4 regions of the Neorhizobium sp. CSC1952 genome follow, and region 1 is predicted to be linked to each of the others. Evidence: predicted binding sites of a transcription regulator. Region 1 holds the regulator's gene; each other region holds the start of a gene.
The links. Region 1 encodes PhoB, which activates phosphate uptake and scavenging genes when phosphate is short. Its sites were predicted from a motif close to TGTCATNNANCTGTCAT; they were not measured.

Region 1 (4,088 bases):
GCCCGCGTCGGCATGGTCTTCCAGAAGCCGAACCCGTTCCCGAAGTCGATCTACGAGAACATCGCCTACGGCCCGCGCATCCACGGGCTGGCCAGGAACAAAGCCGACATGGACCAGATCGTCGAGGCGAGCCTCCAGCGCGCCGGCCTGTGGACGGAAGTCAAGGACCGCCTGCATGAATCCGGCACCGGCCTTTCGGGCGGCCAGCAGCAGCGCCTCTGCATCGCCCGCGCGGTCGCCGTATCGCCGGAAGTCATCCTCATGGACGAACCCTGCTCGGCGCTCGACCCGATCGCGACCGCCAAGGTCGAGGAGCTCATCCACGAGCTGCGCGCCAACTACACGATCGTCATCGTGACGCACTCGATGCAGCAGGCCGCCCGTGTGTCCCAGCGCACCGCCATGTTCCACCTCGGCCAGCTGGTCGAGGAGAACGACACGGACAAGATGTTCACCAACCCGGACGACCAGCGCACCCAGGATTACATCATGGGCCGTTTCGGCTGATCGGCCGGCTGTGCCGCCTGACATCAATTTCGAGGATTAGAAGATGGCATCGACCCATATCCTGTCGGCCTACGACGACGAACTGAAATATCTGAGCCGCCGCATTTCCGAAATGGGCGGTCTTGCCGAGCAGATGTGCTCGGACGCCGTACGCGCGCTTGTGAATTCCGACTCGGCGCTTGCCCAGAAGGTCATCTCCGACGACGTGATCCTGGATCACGCCGAGCGCGAGATCCAGGACAAGGCGATCGTCACGATCGCCAAGCGCCAGCCGATGGCGTCCGACCTGCGCGAGATCGTCGGCACCTTGCGCATCGCCGGCGATCTGGAACGCGTCGGCGATCTCGGCAAGAACACCGCCAAGCGGGTCATCGCGGTTCAGGGCACCGGCGTGCCGCGCAAGCTTGCCCGCGGCATCGAGCACCTTTCCGATCTCGCGCTCGTGCAGCTCAAGGAAGTGCTCGACGTCTATGCGAGCCGGTCCGCCGAGAAGGCGGAAGCGATCCGCATCCGCGACGAGGAAATCGACGCGATGTACACGTCCCTGTTCCGCGAGCTCCTCACCTACATGATGGAGGATCCGCGCAATATCACCACCTGCACGCATCTGCTGTTCTGCGCCAAGAACATCGAGCGGATCGGCGACCACGCCACCAACATCGCCGAGACGATCTACTACATGACGACGGGTGCCCAGCCGGAAGGCGAGCGTCCGAAGGACGATACGTCGAACACGCTCGGCGCCGTTACCGAGTAAAAACGGCACCGAATGACGGAATGCTGACGGAGCAGGGTGAGAATGCTGCCAAAAATCGCTGTCGTGGAGGATGAGGAAGCGCTGAGCGTGCTTCTTCGCTACAATCTCGAAGCCGAAGGTTATGACGTCGAGACGATCCTGCGGGGGGACGAGGCCGAGATAAGGCTTCAGGAGCGCACGCCGGATCTTCTGATCCTCGACTGGATGCTGCCCGGCGTTTCCGGCATCGAACTCTGCCGGCGCCTGCGCATGCGCCCGGAAACCGAGCGCCTGCCGATCATCATGCTGACGGCCCGCGGCGAGGAGAGCGAGCGTGTCCGCGGCCTGGCCACGGGTGCGGACGACTATGTGGTCAAGCCCTTCTCGACGCCGGAGCTTATGGCCCGCGTCAAGGCGATGCTGCGGCGGGCGCGCCCGGAAGTGCTCTCCAGCGTTCTGCGCTGCGGCGACATCGAGCTCGACCGCGAGACCCACCGCGTGCATCGCAAGAGCCGTGAGGTCCGCCTCGGCCCGACGGAATTCCGCCTGCTGGAGTTCCTGATGGCATCGCCCGGCCGCGTCTTCTCCCGTTCGCAGCTCCTGGACGGCGTCTGGGGCCACGACATCTACGTGGACGAGCGCACAGTCGACGTGCATGTGGGGCGCCTGCGCAAGGCGTTGAATTTCTCCAACATGCAGGATGTCATCCGCACCGTCCGCGGTGCGGGTTATTCGATGGAATCCTGATCGCTGGAAGAGGCGCGCGTCATCGCGCCTCAGCCTCCTGCCATTCCGGCAGCGGAAACAGCCGGTCGTAGGCCCAGTTGAAGGCGAAGGCATAGAAGACGTAGAAGACGGCAAAAGCCACGTCCATGACCAGCGCTTCCCACAGGCTGATATCGAGATACCAGGCGACGAAGGGCAGAAGCACGATCAGCAGGCCTACCTCGAAAAGGATGGCATGGCCGACGCGGATTGCCGGCGTTTTCTGCGTGCCGCCGGTCAGCCGCCGCATCAGATGGTCGAAACCGAGATTGTAGAGATAGTTCCAGCCGGTCGCGATCGTCGCACCGCCGATTGCGATGACGCCGATGTCGGAGAGCGGTTTGCCGAAGGCAAGCGCCCCGAGCGGCGTGACGATGAGAAGCGCGATGACTTCGAAGCTGATGGCGTGGCGGATACGGTCGCGGGTCGAGCGCATGATATTCCCCGGTGGGTTCGTTCCGGGTCGTCCCGGAGTTTTGGCCCGATATTGGGGGAGGTCGTCCTCGCATCCTTGAGATAGGTGCTTTCGCACTGCTCGGCAAGCCGCGGCAGGGCATAGCTGCCATGCACACGAAAAAAGCGGGCCTCGAAGCCCGCTTCAGCTTGATGACAAATCTTGCGTCTCGCTCGGCGTCATCCTCGGCCTTGTGCCGAGGATCTGTAAACATCGATGGTTTGCAGATGCTCGGGACAGGCCTGAGCAAGACGATCAGAGATTTTCGAACCTTTGTCGGCAGTCTGAAGCGATCTCGAAGCCCGCTTTCAATTCATTCTCGTGCCGCGTTCGTGTCAGGCCCGGGCACTCGCCCTGCGGCGGTCGTGAACCGGCTGATAGGCAAGCCGCGTGTGATAGCCGCAATAGGGCGAATTGTCCGGGGAGTCGCAGCCGCAGAAGTGGAAATCTTCCTTGAGCGGATCGCCGACCGGCCACTTGCAGGTGCGCTCGGTGAGTTCCGTCAGGGCGAGGCGACGGGAGATCGGCACCACCACATTGGCGGCCGGACGATATTCCATCTCCTCGAAAGCCTCGACTTCGATCTCTTCCTTGAGAAGAGTTGCGCCGACCGCGCGGGCGACGGTCCGGGTGGCGACGCGCGACGCATAGTTCGGAGCCCGGGGCGCCGATGTGGTCCGCTTGGCGGCCGAACGGCCCGTGGCCACCGTGCCGCCGGCTTTCGCCCGGCCCGGCAGGCTGAGGCGGTGCACCTTGCCGATCACGGCATTGCGGCTCACGCCTCCGAGCTGTGCGGCGATCTGGCTGGCGCTCAAGCCTTCCGACCACAATCTCTTCAGTTTTTCGACGCGCTCGTCTGTCCAGTTCATGCCCGTTCTCCGCCTTTGGACGTTGCAGGCATGCAGAATCCTTCCACCTTTGCTGCAGACATCATTCCGCAACACCCACTACATCTATGCTTGAGGTGACTAGTTCCGCCGCATGCAGTCTAGTAATTGACGATTAACCTAGTGTGAGGCTGACTCCGTGGCAAGAGTCGGGAGAATCTGCAGGAATCGATTTCTTGGTTTTCCCCAACTTGCTGTTGGAGAGAGTCATTTTTGTCACATATGCAGGCGCCTGCCTGTTTCTTTAGCAAAGCCGGCTAAGGTGCCGGGCTTTGTTGACATTCGGGCCCTAAACCCCGATAGTGCCCCCGCCGCCCCATTGGGCGGCATTTTTGATTTTTCCGGCCGTTTTGGCCGGTCTTTCGGACTGCCTAGAGGAGTGATGTCGCCATGGCTGAAGCCGCGCTTTTCGACACCTTTGCCCGGGCCCCGTTGCGCTTCGAACGCGGCGAGGGCGTATGGCTCGTGACGGAAAGCGGCGAGCGATATCTCGATTTCGGATCGGGCGTCGCGGTCAACTCGCTCGGCCATGCCCATCCCCATCTCGTCGAGGCGCTGAAGGCTCAGGCCGAGAAGGTCTGGCACACCTCCAATCTCTATGAAGTGCCGGGCCAGGAGACCCTGTCGCGTCGCCTCGCCGAGAAATCCTTCGCGGACAAGGTGTTCTTCACGAATTCCGGTGCGGAGGCGCTGGAATGCGCCATCAAGACGGCCCGCCGGTACCAGTATGTGAAGGGCC
Region 2 (4,088 bases), 800 kb from region 1:
AATCGCCGGGCGAAAGCGGCTCCATGGAAGGATCCAGTGCCGCGCGGATACCGCCGCAACGGCCATGGCCCATGACCACGATATTGTCGATCTCCAGAACCTGGACCGCATATTCCAGCGCCGCCGAAGTGGCGTGGAACTGGCTGTCGGGCTCGTAAGGCGGCACCATGTTGGCGACGTTGCGCACCACGAAAAGCTCGCCGGGGCCGCAATCGAATATCGTTTCGGGTGCGGAACGGGAATCGCAGCAGGCGATGAGAAGGGTATGGGGTTTCTGCCCGGTCTCCGCCAGCACGCGGTAACGCTCGCGTTCGTCGCTGTAGCGCCCGTTCATGAAGTTGCGGTAGCCCGCCAGAAGTTTGGCCGGAAAGTCTGTCATGGAGCAAGCATTATCGCGCTGCCCTGCGAAGATCAACGCCATTGTGCGGCGCGAAGACTCCTGCCGGCCGGATCGAACCTAACGCCTGCCTTTCTGCAAGGGATGGATCAGCCGGCGCATCTGCACCATGGCCATGGGCGTGGAAAGGCTGGACGCGTCGGTTTCCAGCGTCAGCTCGTCCCCGCCCCGCTTTGCCGTACGGGCGAGAATCTCGAAGACGCTGGCAGTAGCGAGCTGCAGGGCCTTTTCCTCGTCCATGCCGGCGAGGATGCGGCCGAGAAAGAGCGCGCCCAGGAGGTCGCCGAGACCGTTCGGCGGATTGTCGATCAGCCGGTGCTCCGCAAGCAGCGCATGCTTGCCGGTCAGGTAGAGGTTACCGGTCCCGCCCGCCATCATCGGCACGGCCGACGTTACCAGGATGCGCGGCGGACCGAGCGCGACCGCCGCGTCCATGATCGCATTGTTGGTCTCGAGGGGCGCACCGGACAGCCAGGCGAGCTCGTAACGGTTCGGCGTCACGATCGTCGCGAGCGGGATCAGTTCGTCCCGGATCGCCTCCGCCGTGGCTTGAGGAATGTAGAGCCCGCCGAGATCACCCATCACCGGGTCGCAGACATAGAGGAGGTCCGGGTTCTTCTCCTTCAGCGCCCGGACGAGCCGCGCGACGGAACGCGGCTGGGCCGCATTGCCGAAATAGCCGGTCAGCACCGCCTTCACCTCGCCGAGCCATGGCGCGCGGATGAGATCGTCTATAGCCTTGTCGAAATCTGATTCGGGAAAGGTCAGCCGCGTGGAGGGGCCGTGACCGGGATGCCAGGGAAGAACGACGGTAGGCATTGCCCAGACGGGAAATCCGAGTGTTTCCAGCGCGAAAACGGCGGCGCGATTGCCGACCGAACCGCGGACGACATGGCTGGAGATGACGATGACGGCGCTGCTGGTATCCTGCATGGGTCTGGTTTCCGGCTTCGATGGCCCTGTTGATGGTTTCTTCGCCATGTCATGTCAACAAGGCTTCACGGAAGAATGAAACGTCTATCGGGGCTGACATGGATCGGCCACGTTGCAGCATGATGACATGAAATGAAGTCATTCGGTCTTTGAACGGAAAAGGAGAGAGGGGCATGGCCGCCAGGCAGAATCCGAAACGGGACAAGCAGATCGAAAGCGCGCGCAAGATCGCCGCCGAGGGCAAGGGACCGCATCTCGACCCGCTCATCCTGTTCAGCCGGGCAAGCAATGACGACCTCGAAAACTACACGCCCGAAATGCTGGCCCGCTCGGCCATGCATGCGGCAGAGCGGCTGAACGCCTGGACGCGGATCAGAGCGGATATCACGGTGCAGGCCGTGCCCGGCATCGAACCGAACGGTATGCCGGTCTCCGTATTGACCGTGGTTGACCGGAACATGCCCTTCCTCTTCGATTCGATCATGGGCGAAGTGGCCGCGACCCATCGGGATCTCACGATGGCGGTTCATCCGATCCTCCTTCTGGAGCCGGGCAGGGAGCCGGTGCTGCGTTCCAACGAGCAGCCGGGGAATCCGGCTCATCACGTGAGCCTGATCCAGATCCATATCGCGCCGCTGACCGAAGAACAGGCTGCATCGCTGGTCGAACGCATCCGCTTCATCCTCGATCAGGTGCATCTGGCGATCACCGATTGGGCGTCGATGCTGGACGTGCTGGACGGCGCCGCCAGACAGCTCAACAACTCGGCGAGCCGCCGGAAGGCCGATCGCGACGAGGCGCTCGCATTCCTCGATTGGCTGCGCGACGACAATTTCACCTTCCTCGGCATGCGTGAGTATGTTTATTCCGGCAAGGGTCCGGAAGCCAGGCTCGAACGGGGCAAGGGCCGGGGTCTCGGCATCCTCTCCGATCCGGACGTGCTCGTGCTGCGCCAGGGCAAGGACGCGGTGATGACCACGCCGGAGATCCTGGAATTCCTGGACGGGCCGGATTTCCTGATCGTCACCAAGGCCAATGTCAAATCCGTCGTCCACCGCCGCGCCTACATGGATTATGTCGGCGTCAAGCGCTTCGACGAGAAGGGCGAGGTCGTCGGCGAGCTGCGCATCGTCGGCCTTTTCACCGCGACGGCCTATACCCATTCCGTCCGGGAGATTCCGCTGTTGCGGGCCAAGGTTGCCCGGATCGAGGAGCACTTCGGCTTCGACCCCGACAGCCATTCCGGCCGGATGCTGGAAAACACCCTGGAATCCTATCCGCGTGACGACCTTTTCCAGATCGACGTCGAACTCCTTGCCCGCTTCTGCGAGCAGATCATGGAGCTCAGCGAACGTCCGCGTGTCCGCGTCCTGCCGCGCATCGATCATTTCGACCGTTTCGTATCCGTCATCGTCTACGTGCCGCGCGAGGATTACAATTCCGACGTCCGCGAGAAGGTCGGCAACTATCTATGCAAGGTGTATGAGGGTCACGTCTCGGCCTATTACCCCGCCTTCCCGGAAGGCGGCATCGCGCGCGTTCACATGATCATCGGCCGGCGCGGCGGCAAGACGCCGCGTATCCCGCAGGCGAAGCTCGAGGAGACGATCCGCCTGATCGCGACGCCCTGGGAAGAGCGTTTCGCGGCACTCGCGAAGGAAGGCCCTCGCCTCTCCGTGACCCAGGCCTTCCAGGAAACCTTTCCGCCTGAGGAGACTTTCGCCGACCTGGCCGATATCGCCGCGTGCGCGGCCGGCGAGACGATCCGCATCGCCTTTTACCGGCGCCCGATCGACGCCGCGAACATCGTGTCTCTGAAGATCTTCCACAAGGATCGCCATCTCTCGCTGTCCCGCCGTGTGCCGCTTCTCGAAAATCTGGGTTTCCACGTCGTCAGCGAGCAGACGTTCGAAATCCATGTGGGTGCGGAAAACAGGCTCGTCGTGCTGCACGACATGGAGCTGCAGCTCGACGACGGGCGCGAGATCGATCTTTCCCGTGAGGGACCGCTGCTCGAAGAGGCCTTCCTCTCCGCCTTCCACGGACTGATCGACAATGACGGCTTCAACCGCCTCGTCCTGCTGGCCGGCCTTTCCGCCCGCGAGGTCACGGTTCTGCGCGCCTATGCCCGCTATCTCCGGCAGGCCGGCATCGTCTATTCGCAGACCTATATCGCCGATACGCTCAACAAATATCCTTCCATCTCCGCTGCCATCTTCCGGCTCTTCCGCGACGGGTTCGATCCCAAGATCGCCGAAAAGACCCGCACCAGGAAGCTCACGGATTGCCACGCCGGGATAGAGGAAGCGCTTGGCCAGGTGCCGAACCTCGACGAGGACCGGACGCTCCGCCGCTTCGTCAACGCGGTCGACGCGACGCTCCGGACCAATTATTTCCAGCGCGAAACGGATGGCTCGCCGAAAAGGATGCTGGCCTTCAAGCTCGACCCCAAAGAGCTCGACGGCTTGCCGGAACCTCGTCCCTTCCGCGAGATCTTCGTCTACGGCACGGAAGTCGAAGGCGTCCACCTGCGCTTCGGCAAGGTGGCACGCGGCGGCATCCGCTGGTCCGACCGCGGCGAGGATTATCGAACCGAGATCCTCGGCCTCGTGAAGGCCCAGCAGGTCAAGAACGCCGTCATCGTGCCGGTCGGCGCCAAAGGCGGTTTCTTCCCGAAAATGCTGCCGGCTGGCGGTTCGCGCGACGAGATCTTCAACGCCGGCAGGCAAGCCTACATAACCTTCATCCGCACGCTGCT
Region 3 (4,088 bases), 1.2 Mb from region 1:
ACACCTCTCCCGCGAAGACCAGGCCGGCGAACGTGACAAGCAGCGGGGCGCTGCCGCGGATGATCGGATAGACCTGCCCCAATTCCCCCTGTCTGTAGGCGGCTACGAGAAGCAGGCCGTAGGCGAGTTGGAAGAAGGCCGAGCCGACGAGGTAAGGCCAGGACTCGGCCGCCGGCAGCGGCAGGATCAGCGCAACGGGAACGGCGGCAACGGTCATGGCAAGCGTCATGACCGTCATCGTCCAGAAGCGGTCGGCGCCGGAGCGCAGGAACGCATTCCAGCTCGCATGGAGGATCGCCGCAAAGAGAGCGAGGCCGATGACGGAGACGCTCAATGCCGGTCACCTTCTGCTGCGATGAGCACGGCCGCGGCTTTTCCGGCGCTCCTTATCGCCTCCTCCCCCTGCCCCATCTCTGCCATCAGGGTGGCTCCTTCGATCAGCATCAGGATGACGCCGGCCAGGCTTTCGGCCTCGCGAGCCGGAACCTTGACGGCGAGAATGTCGGCCATGCGCCGCCGGAGATCGGCTTTCTGCCTTGCCGCGGCTTCAAAGATCGGCGTGCCGGGCTCGGCATATTCCGCAAGCGCATGCGCAAATAGACAGCCATGAAAATCCGGCCGCAGAAACCAGCGCCGGTACCAATCGAAAATGGCATCGATTTTCTGCTCGGGCGATCCCGGCGCATCGGTCAGGCGGTCGAGCTGGTCTTCAAAGCGTCGGGCCCGGTATTCCAGCACTTCGACAATCAGCTGCTCCTTGGAGGGAAAATTCCGGTACATCGTCATCTTCGCCACGTCCGCTTCGGCAATGATGAGATCGATTCCCGTGGCATGGAAGCCCGCCCGCTTGAACAGCCGGTAAGCGGTTTCGACGATGTGCCGCCGCTTTGCGGGGCGTTCGGGAGACGGAGCGGAAGACATACAGGCCTTGTGATGAGACAGGTCTGTATCTTTACATCGATCGGGATCGGCCGTCAAGGGACGGCGCTGGCGTTCGGCTGCGCGCGATCATCAACCGTCCCAATGCTGGACTCTGGCGGAATTCGCTCGACTTTTAGGGATCGCCCTAAACGGATTTCAACGGGCGGCGTGTATCATCCGGTTCGAGAAATAACCGGAGCGATGGCATGACCAACAGCAATGGACGGATAAAGGCCCGCAGCGCCGAGCGGAAGAAGACACGGATCCTCGGCACCGTGAGGTATTACAACCAGGCGACGGAAGGCCGCGTGGTGGACCTCTCCGCGACCGGCCTGGCGCTGGAGCTGAACGGGCCCTTTCATGCCGCCGACGGCAGCCCCGTGAAGGTCGAGAGCAAGGAATTCGGCATCCTTGAAGGGACCGTCAAATGGCGCCGCAGCGGGAGGCTCGGCGTCCAGTTCAACGTGAACAGCAATGCGCTGGCGCAGGTTTCGTCTTATTTCCGCTTCTTCCATAAGGATGTGAAGCCGACGATCGCAAGGTGACCTTCCGGTCGCCGGCGCCCTCGGCGAATAGCCTTCGCAAAGCAGATTCCCCTGTCATTTTACTGATGCACGCGCATGCGATTGCGCTAAGCTGATCTCGGCAAAAAGACCAGAGGGAGATATCCATGTCGTTTCTAGCCGGCTTTCAACCCATGACCCGCCGTTCGCTTCTCGGCGGCATCGCCGCTTCTTCCGCGCTCGTGATGCTGCACCCGTTCGCCGCCCGCGCGCAGGCCAACCAGGCGCATCTGCGCATCATGGAAACGACCGACATCCACGTCCACGTTTTCCCCTACGACTATTACGCCGACAAGCCGAACGACACGCTGGGCCTTGCCCGCACCGCTTCCATCATCGACGGGATCCGCGCCGAGGCCGGCAATTCCATGCTGATCGACAATGGCGACTTCCTGCAGGGCAACCCGATGGGCGACTATATCGCCTATGAGCGCGGCATGAAGGACGGCGACATGCACCCCGTCGTCAAGGCGATGAACGTGCTCGGCTACGATGCCGGCACGCTCGGCAACCACGAGTTCAACTACGGCCTCGACTTCATGTTCAAGGTGCTCGCCGGTGCCGGCTTCCCTTACGTATGCGCCAACCTGACCAAGGGTCAGCTCGCATCCGACCCGAAGAAGGACGAGCTCTTCCTGAAACCCTATGTCATCGTCGAGAAGCAGATCCGCGACGGCTCGGGCGCCACGAGCCCGGTCAAGGTCGGCTTCATCGGCTTCGTGCCGCCGCAGATCATGGTCTGGGATTCGAAGAACCTCGAAGGCAAGGCGCAGACCCGCGACATCGTCGATGCCGCCAAGGCCTGGGTGCCGGCCATGAAGGAGGAAGGCGCCGATATCGTCATCGCGCTTTCCCATTCCGGCATCGACGGCGGCGGCTTGAGCGACCGCATGGAGAACGCCTCTCTCTATCTCGCCGGCGTCGAGGGCGTCGATGCGGTCTTCACCGGCCACCAGCATCTGGTCTTCCCGGGTCCGAAGGATTTCGAGGGCATTGCCGGTGCCGACACGAAGAAGGGCACGCTGATGGGCAAGCCGGCCGTCATGGGCGGCTTCTGGGGCTCGCATATGGGCCTCATCGACCTGCTTCTCGAAAAGGACGGCAAGAGCTGGAAGATCGTCGATTCGACCTCCGAGGCGCGGCCGATCTACCACCGCGACGAGAACCGCAAGATCGTCGCCGACGTCAAGGACAAGCCGGAGGTCATCGCCGCTGCCAAGGAAGACCATGAGGCGACGCTCGCCTATGTCCGCCGTCCGGTCGGCAAGACGTCCGCGCCGCTCTATTCCTATTTCGCGCTGGTCGCCGACGATCCGTCGGTGCAGATCGTCTCGAACGCCCAGACCTGGTACATCAAGGACATGCTGAAGGAAGGCCAGTACAAGGACCTTCCGGTTCTCTCCGCCGCAGCCCCGTTCAAGGCGGGCGGACGCGGCGGCGCGGAATATTTCACCGATGTACCGGCCGGTGACATCGCCATCAAGAACGTCGCCGACCTCTACCTCTATCCGAACACGGTGCAGGCGGTGCTGATATCGGGAGAGCAGGTCAGGAACTGGCTGGAAATGTCGGCCGGCATGTTCAACCAGGTCGAGGCCGGCGCCAAGGATGCGCCCCTCCTCAACAGCGATTTCCCGTCCTACAATTACGACGTCATCGACGGCGTGACCTACCAGATCGACCTGTCGCAGCCGGTGCGCTTCGACAAGGACGGCAAGCTCGTCAACGCCAATGCCAACCGCATCGTCGACCTGCAATATGACGGCAAGCCGATCGATCCGGCGCAGAAGTTCGTGGTCGCGACGAACAACTACCGCGCCGGTGGCGGCGGCAAGTTCCCGGAGATCGCCGGCGACAAGGTGATCTTCGTGGCCCCCGACACCAACCGCGACGTGATCGTCCGCTATATCGTCGAACAGGGCACGATCAACCCTTCCGCCGACGCCAACTGGTCGTTCAAGCCGCTGCCGGGCACCACGGCGATCTTCGAGACCGGCCCCAAGGCCCGCCAGTTCGCCGGCGAGATCAAGGGCGCCAAGATCGAGGATGCCGGCGACGGCGAGAACGGTTTCGCGAAGTTCAGGCTGGTGCTTTGAACCCATCCTGCACCGGACAGAAAGCCAAGGCCGCCGTCAGGCGGCCTTCAGCTTGATGACAAATCTCGCTTCTTGCTCGGCGTCATCCTCGGCCTTGTGCCGAGGATCTATAAACGTCAATGGTTTGCAGATGCTCGGGACAGGCCCGAGCATGACGATCGGAGATTTTCTAACCTTTGTCAGCAGTCTGAAGACCGCCGTCAGGCGGCCTTTTGCTTCAATCCGGCGATCCGCTGCAACAGCAGCTTCAGCTCCGGCGGCGGCTTCTTCTCGATGCGGCGGTAATCGCTGCCGTCGCGCTTGCGCGTCACGAGGCCGAGATCGAAGAGATCGCGGCGCAGCAGCGCCGCATCGCCGAAGAGATGCAGCGTGTTCAGGAATTCGCCGATCTCGCGCTCGGTGAAGGTGCGGCCCCGCGGCAGCTTCGACCACAGGAACCAGAGGCAAAGCTCCTGCTGCGACCGCTTGGTCGGCCAGCGCACGAGCAGGCCTTCGCGGTTGAAGACGC
Region 4 (4,088 bases), 190 kb from region 1:
GCGGGCGGACCGCATCAGGCGATCGACGGCGACCGCAAAGAGCAGGCCGAGCACCATCGATACGACGGTGACGGCGACCGCGAAAACGGCGGTCCTGATGAACGAATCCAGATAGGCCGGATCCTGCATCAGACGCGCATAATGGGTAAAACCGACAAAGACGGTGGAGAAGCCGAAAGGATCTTCACGCTCGAAGGACGACTTCACCGCCTGGCCCGCCGGCCAGATGAAGAAGATCAGCGTGATGGCCAGCTGAGGCGCCAGCAGGACGTAGGGCAGCCAGCGGTTCTGGAATGTCGTGCGTTTGGTATCCATGCGTCCGCCTGCCGTCGCGAGGTCTTGCAAACAATCTTGCAAACAAGGAGAGGACCGGCGAGCCGGCCCCCTCCCGCATTCTGAAATTGAGGATCAGTTGGCGGCCTGGAACTCGCGCAGAAGCTCGTCGCCACGCTTGACGGCGCTGTCGAGCGCCTGCTTGGCGTCCTTCTTGCCGGCCAGCAGCGCCTGGAATTCCTCGTCCACGACGGTGCGGACCTGAGCGAAGTTGCCGAAGCGGACACCCTTGGAGTTCGGGGTCGGCGTGCCGCGCATGATCTGCTTGATCGAAACGTCGGAGCCCGGGTTCTTCTCGTAGTAGCCCTGGCTCCGGCCGAGTTCGTAGGCGGCATTGGTGATCGGCAGGTAGCCGGTGGCCTGGTGCCAGTCAGCCTGGACTTCCGGCTTGGAGAGATAGGCGAAGAACTTCGAAACACCCTTGTAGGTGGCATCGTCCTTCCCGTTCAGGACCCAAAGCGTGGCACCACCGATGATCGAGTTCTTGGGCTCGCTGATCTCGTCCTCGTAGTACGGCAGCGGAGCGAAGCCGGGCGTGAAATCCTTGGCATTGTTGATGACGCCGGCGCGGCCAGCCGACGAATTCATCGTGATGGCGCATTCCTGGCTGTAGAACATCGTCGCGGCCTGGTCGCCGCCGACGGGACCGCCGTACTTGAAGAGGCCCTCGTCCTGCCACTTCTTCAGGTTCGCCCAGTGCTTGACCTGCAGCGGACCGTTGAATTCGAACTTGGTGTCGAAGCCGCCGAAACCATTTTCGAGCGTGCCGAACGGCTTGTCATGCAGGGCCGACAGGTTTTCCGTCTGAATCCAGGTGATCCAGGCGGAGGTGAAGCCACACTTGGCCGCGCCGGAGGAAACGATCTTCTTTGAGAATTCCTCGACTTCCTTCCAGGTCTTCGGAGCGACTTCCGGATCAAGGCCGGCCTTTTTGAAGACATCCTTGTTGTAGTACATGATCGGCGTGGAGGAGTTGAAAGGCAGCGACAGGATATTGCCTTCGGTGTCCGAGTAGTAACCGGTGACCGGCGCCAGGAAGGACTTCGGATCGAAGCTTTCACCCTGATCGGCCATCAGCTTGTAGACCGGATAGACGGCGCCCTTGGCGGCCATCATCGTGCCGGTGCCGACTTCAAAGACCTGCACGATCGCCGGCTGCTGATTGGCGCGGAAAGCCGCGATCGCAGCGGTCAGGGTTTCCGGATAGGAGCCCTTGTAGACCGGAACGACCTTGTAATCGCTCTGGCTTTCGTTGAACTTCTGGGCGACCTCCTCGAGCTTCTTGCCGAGCTCACCGCCCATGGCATGCCACCAGGTCACTTCGGTCGCAGCAAGCGACGAGGTTGCCGACAGAGCAACCGCGAATGCGGCCATCGAAAGCTTCTTGAACATGTTGACGTCCTCTCCACCTTTGTTGGGGTCGAGGATCGCAATAGGGCCCGGCTGTGACAGCCCCTTAACAGTTTCATGTCAGATTTGTTACATTGCACAGCCATGCAGCAATTTCACGGAGGCATCAGAAAGCATCCGGAAAATGCCGGGGCAGACGGCCCGGAAGCACGGCGACGACGTCGTAGCGCTGCGACAATCGCGCGGCATCCTTTCGTTTCGCCAGCCAGAGATCGCTCGCGGAGCGGATGCGCTTCTGGGTCGTGAAACCGACTGCGTCGACCGCCTCCCGTTCGCCGATCCGCGCCTTGACCTCCACGAACACGACGAGGTCGCCCTTGCGGGCGATGAGATCGATCTCTCCGAGCCTGGTTCGATAGCGGATCGCCAGGATGCGATATCCCCTGGCCATGAGATAAAGTGCGGCGAGATATTCGGAGACGCGGCCACGTCTTTGGGCTCTCTGGCGCTGGGCTTTCCGGCGCTCGGCCCTGCGGCGCTTCAGGTCCGCGTCGTCGTCCGCCGCCACCCTCAGCCCCCGGCCTTCAGTTCCAGGAGCCGCTGGTAGAGGTCCTTGCGGGCAAGCCCCGTGATCCTGGCCGCTTCCGCCGCCGCCCTGGCGGCTGGCATGGCGGAAGAAAGCTCGCGCAGCAGCGCGTCCACCTCCATCTCGCCCGGCGCTTCTTCAGCCTCGGGAGGCGCCACGATGAGGACGATCTCGCCCTTCACGGCGCGGTCGTCGTCATAATAGGCGGCGAGCTCCTCCAGAGTGCCGCGCCGGAACTCCTCGAAGGTCTTCGTCAGTTCGCGGCAGACGCAGGCACGGCGGCTCTTTCCGAGAACCTCGGCGGCGGCGGCAACGGTCGCGCCGATGCGATGCGGGGATTCGAAGAAGATCAGCGTCGCCGGCACCCTCGAAAGCTCGGCCAGCCGGTCCCTTCTTCCCTTGTCCTTCGCCGGCAGGAAGCCCGCGAAGAGGAAGGCGTCGGACGGCATGCCGGAACCCACGAGTGCTGCGAGCGGCGCCGAAGCACCGGGGACCGGCACGACCTTGTGGCCCGCCTCGATCGCCATCCGGCCGAGCCGGTAGCCGGGATCGGAGACGAGCGGCGTGCCGGCATCGGAGACCAGCGCCACGGATCTGCCCTCCTCCAGCGCCGCGATGAGCTTCGGCCCCGCCTCTTCGGCATTGTGTTCGTGATAGGCGAAGGGCCGGTTGACGATGCCGTAACGGTCGAGCAGCACGCGGGTCACACGGGTATCCTCGCAGGCGAGCACGTCGGCGCCGGAGAGCGTTTCGAGCGCACGCAGCGTGATATCGCCGAGATTGCCGATCGGGGTGGCGACCAGATAGAGCGCCGGCTCCAGCGGCCTTGCGGGCACGAATGTATTGGCGACGCGATAGCCGCGCTGCGCGGTCTTCAGGTCATCGGTCACGGGCTGTCACGCGGGGTCGGATAATCATGGCTCTTTATGATGGAGCCGGCCTGCTTCGGCAAGTGAAGCCCGGCGGCGGGGCGATGGCATGTTTTTCTGTGTGCAAGTGCCGGCCGCGATGCGGAATTGGTCCGGTAACCTCTCGTTCACCTCTTGCTTTTCGCCGCCGTTGTCTGCCATTTTGCCCGTCCACATCATACAGTCGGCCTACAAACCCGACAAAAAATACGGGGTCCGGTCTTGCCGGACCGCCACGGTCGAAAGCGGTAGCGTCCATGCGTATTACTCTTGAGCGGTCCAACCTCTTAAAATCGCTGAACCACGTGCATCGCGTGGTCGAGCGGCGGAACACGATCCCCATCCTCTCCAACGTGCTGATGCGCGCCTCCGGCAACAGCCTGGATCTCAAGGCGACCGACCTCGATCTCGAAATCACCGAATCCGTTCCGGCCATGGTCGAGAATGCCGGAGCCACGACGGTGCCGGCGCATCTGCTCTACGAAATCGTCCGCAAGCTGCCCGACGGATCGGAAGTGCTGCTCGCCACCACCTCCGACGGCGCCTCGATGACCGTGCAGTCCGGCCGGTCGAAATTCTCGCTGCAATGCCTGCCGGAATCGGATTTCCCGGATCTGACCGCCGGCAGCTTCACGCATACCTTCAAGCTGAAGGCGACCGATCTGAAGATGCTGATCGACCGCACCCAGTTCGCGATCTCCACGGAGGAGACCCGCTACTATCTGAACGGCATCTTCTTCCATACGATCGAAGCGGGCGGCGACCTGAAGCTGCGCGCCGTCGCGACCGACGGGCACCGCTTGGCGCGCGCCGACGTCCAGGCGCCGTCCGGCTCCGAGGGCATGCCGGGCATCATCATCCCGCGCAAGACGGTCGGCGAACTCCAGAAGCTGGTCGACGATCCGGAAGCA

Region 2: the regulator PhoB is predicted to act here: its motif matches at 1,442-1,458, upstream of QTA58_RS09335 (NAD-glutamate dehydrogenase).
Region 3: the regulator PhoB is predicted to act here: its motif matches at 1,519-1,535, upstream of QTA58_RS23305 (bifunctional 2',3'-cyclic-nucleotide 2'-phosphodiesterase/3'-nucleotidase).
Region 4: the regulator PhoB is predicted to act here: its motif matches at 1,790-1,806, upstream of ugpB (sn-glycerol-3-phosphate ABC transporter substrate-binding protein UgpB).

What each region holds. Positions count from the first base shown of each region.
Region 1 is NZ_CP128416.1:1,066,154-1,070,241, reverse strand. It holds gene pstB (phosphate ABC transporter ATP-binding protein PstB) at 1-507, shown strand, start outside; gene phoU (phosphate signaling complex protein PhoU) at 551-1,264, shown strand; gene phoB (phosphate regulon transcriptional regulator PhoB) at 1,307-1,990, shown strand; gene QTA58_RS05535 (PACE efflux transporter) at 2,010-2,444, opposite strand; gene QTA58_RS05530 (GcrA family cell cycle regulator) at 2,798-3,331, opposite strand; gene QTA58_RS05525 (aspartate aminotransferase family protein) at 3,740-4,088, shown strand, end outside.
Region 2 is NZ_CP128416.1:1,863,037-1,867,124, reverse strand. It holds gene QTA58_RS09345 (carbonic anhydrase) at 1-379, opposite strand, end outside; gene pdxY (pyridoxal kinase PdxY) at 458-1,330, opposite strand; gene QTA58_RS09335 (NAD-glutamate dehydrogenase) at 1,504-4,088, shown strand, end outside.
Region 3 is NZ_CP128416.1:4,788,887-4,792,974, forward strand. It holds gene QTA58_RS23290 (DMT family transporter) at 1-334, opposite strand, end outside; gene QTA58_RS23295 (TetR/AcrR family transcriptional regulator) at 331-921, opposite strand; gene QTA58_RS23300 (PilZ domain-containing protein) at 1,128-1,466, shown strand; gene QTA58_RS23305 (bifunctional 2',3'-cyclic-nucleotide 2'-phosphodiesterase/3'-nucleotidase) at 1,592-3,580, shown strand; gene QTA58_RS23310 (DUF2087 domain-containing protein) at 3,781-4,088, opposite strand, start outside.
Region 4 is NZ_CP128416.1:1,255,877-1,259,964, forward strand. It holds gene ugpA (sn-glycerol-3-phosphate ABC transporter permease UgpA) at 1-315, opposite strand, end outside; gene ugpB (sn-glycerol-3-phosphate ABC transporter substrate-binding protein UgpB) at 409-1,725, opposite strand; gene QTA58_RS06440 (YraN family protein) at 1,850-2,251, opposite strand; gene rsmI (16S rRNA (cytidine(1402)-2'-O)-methyltransferase) at 2,254-3,159, opposite strand; gene dnaN (DNA polymerase III subunit beta) at 3,435-4,088, shown strand, end outside.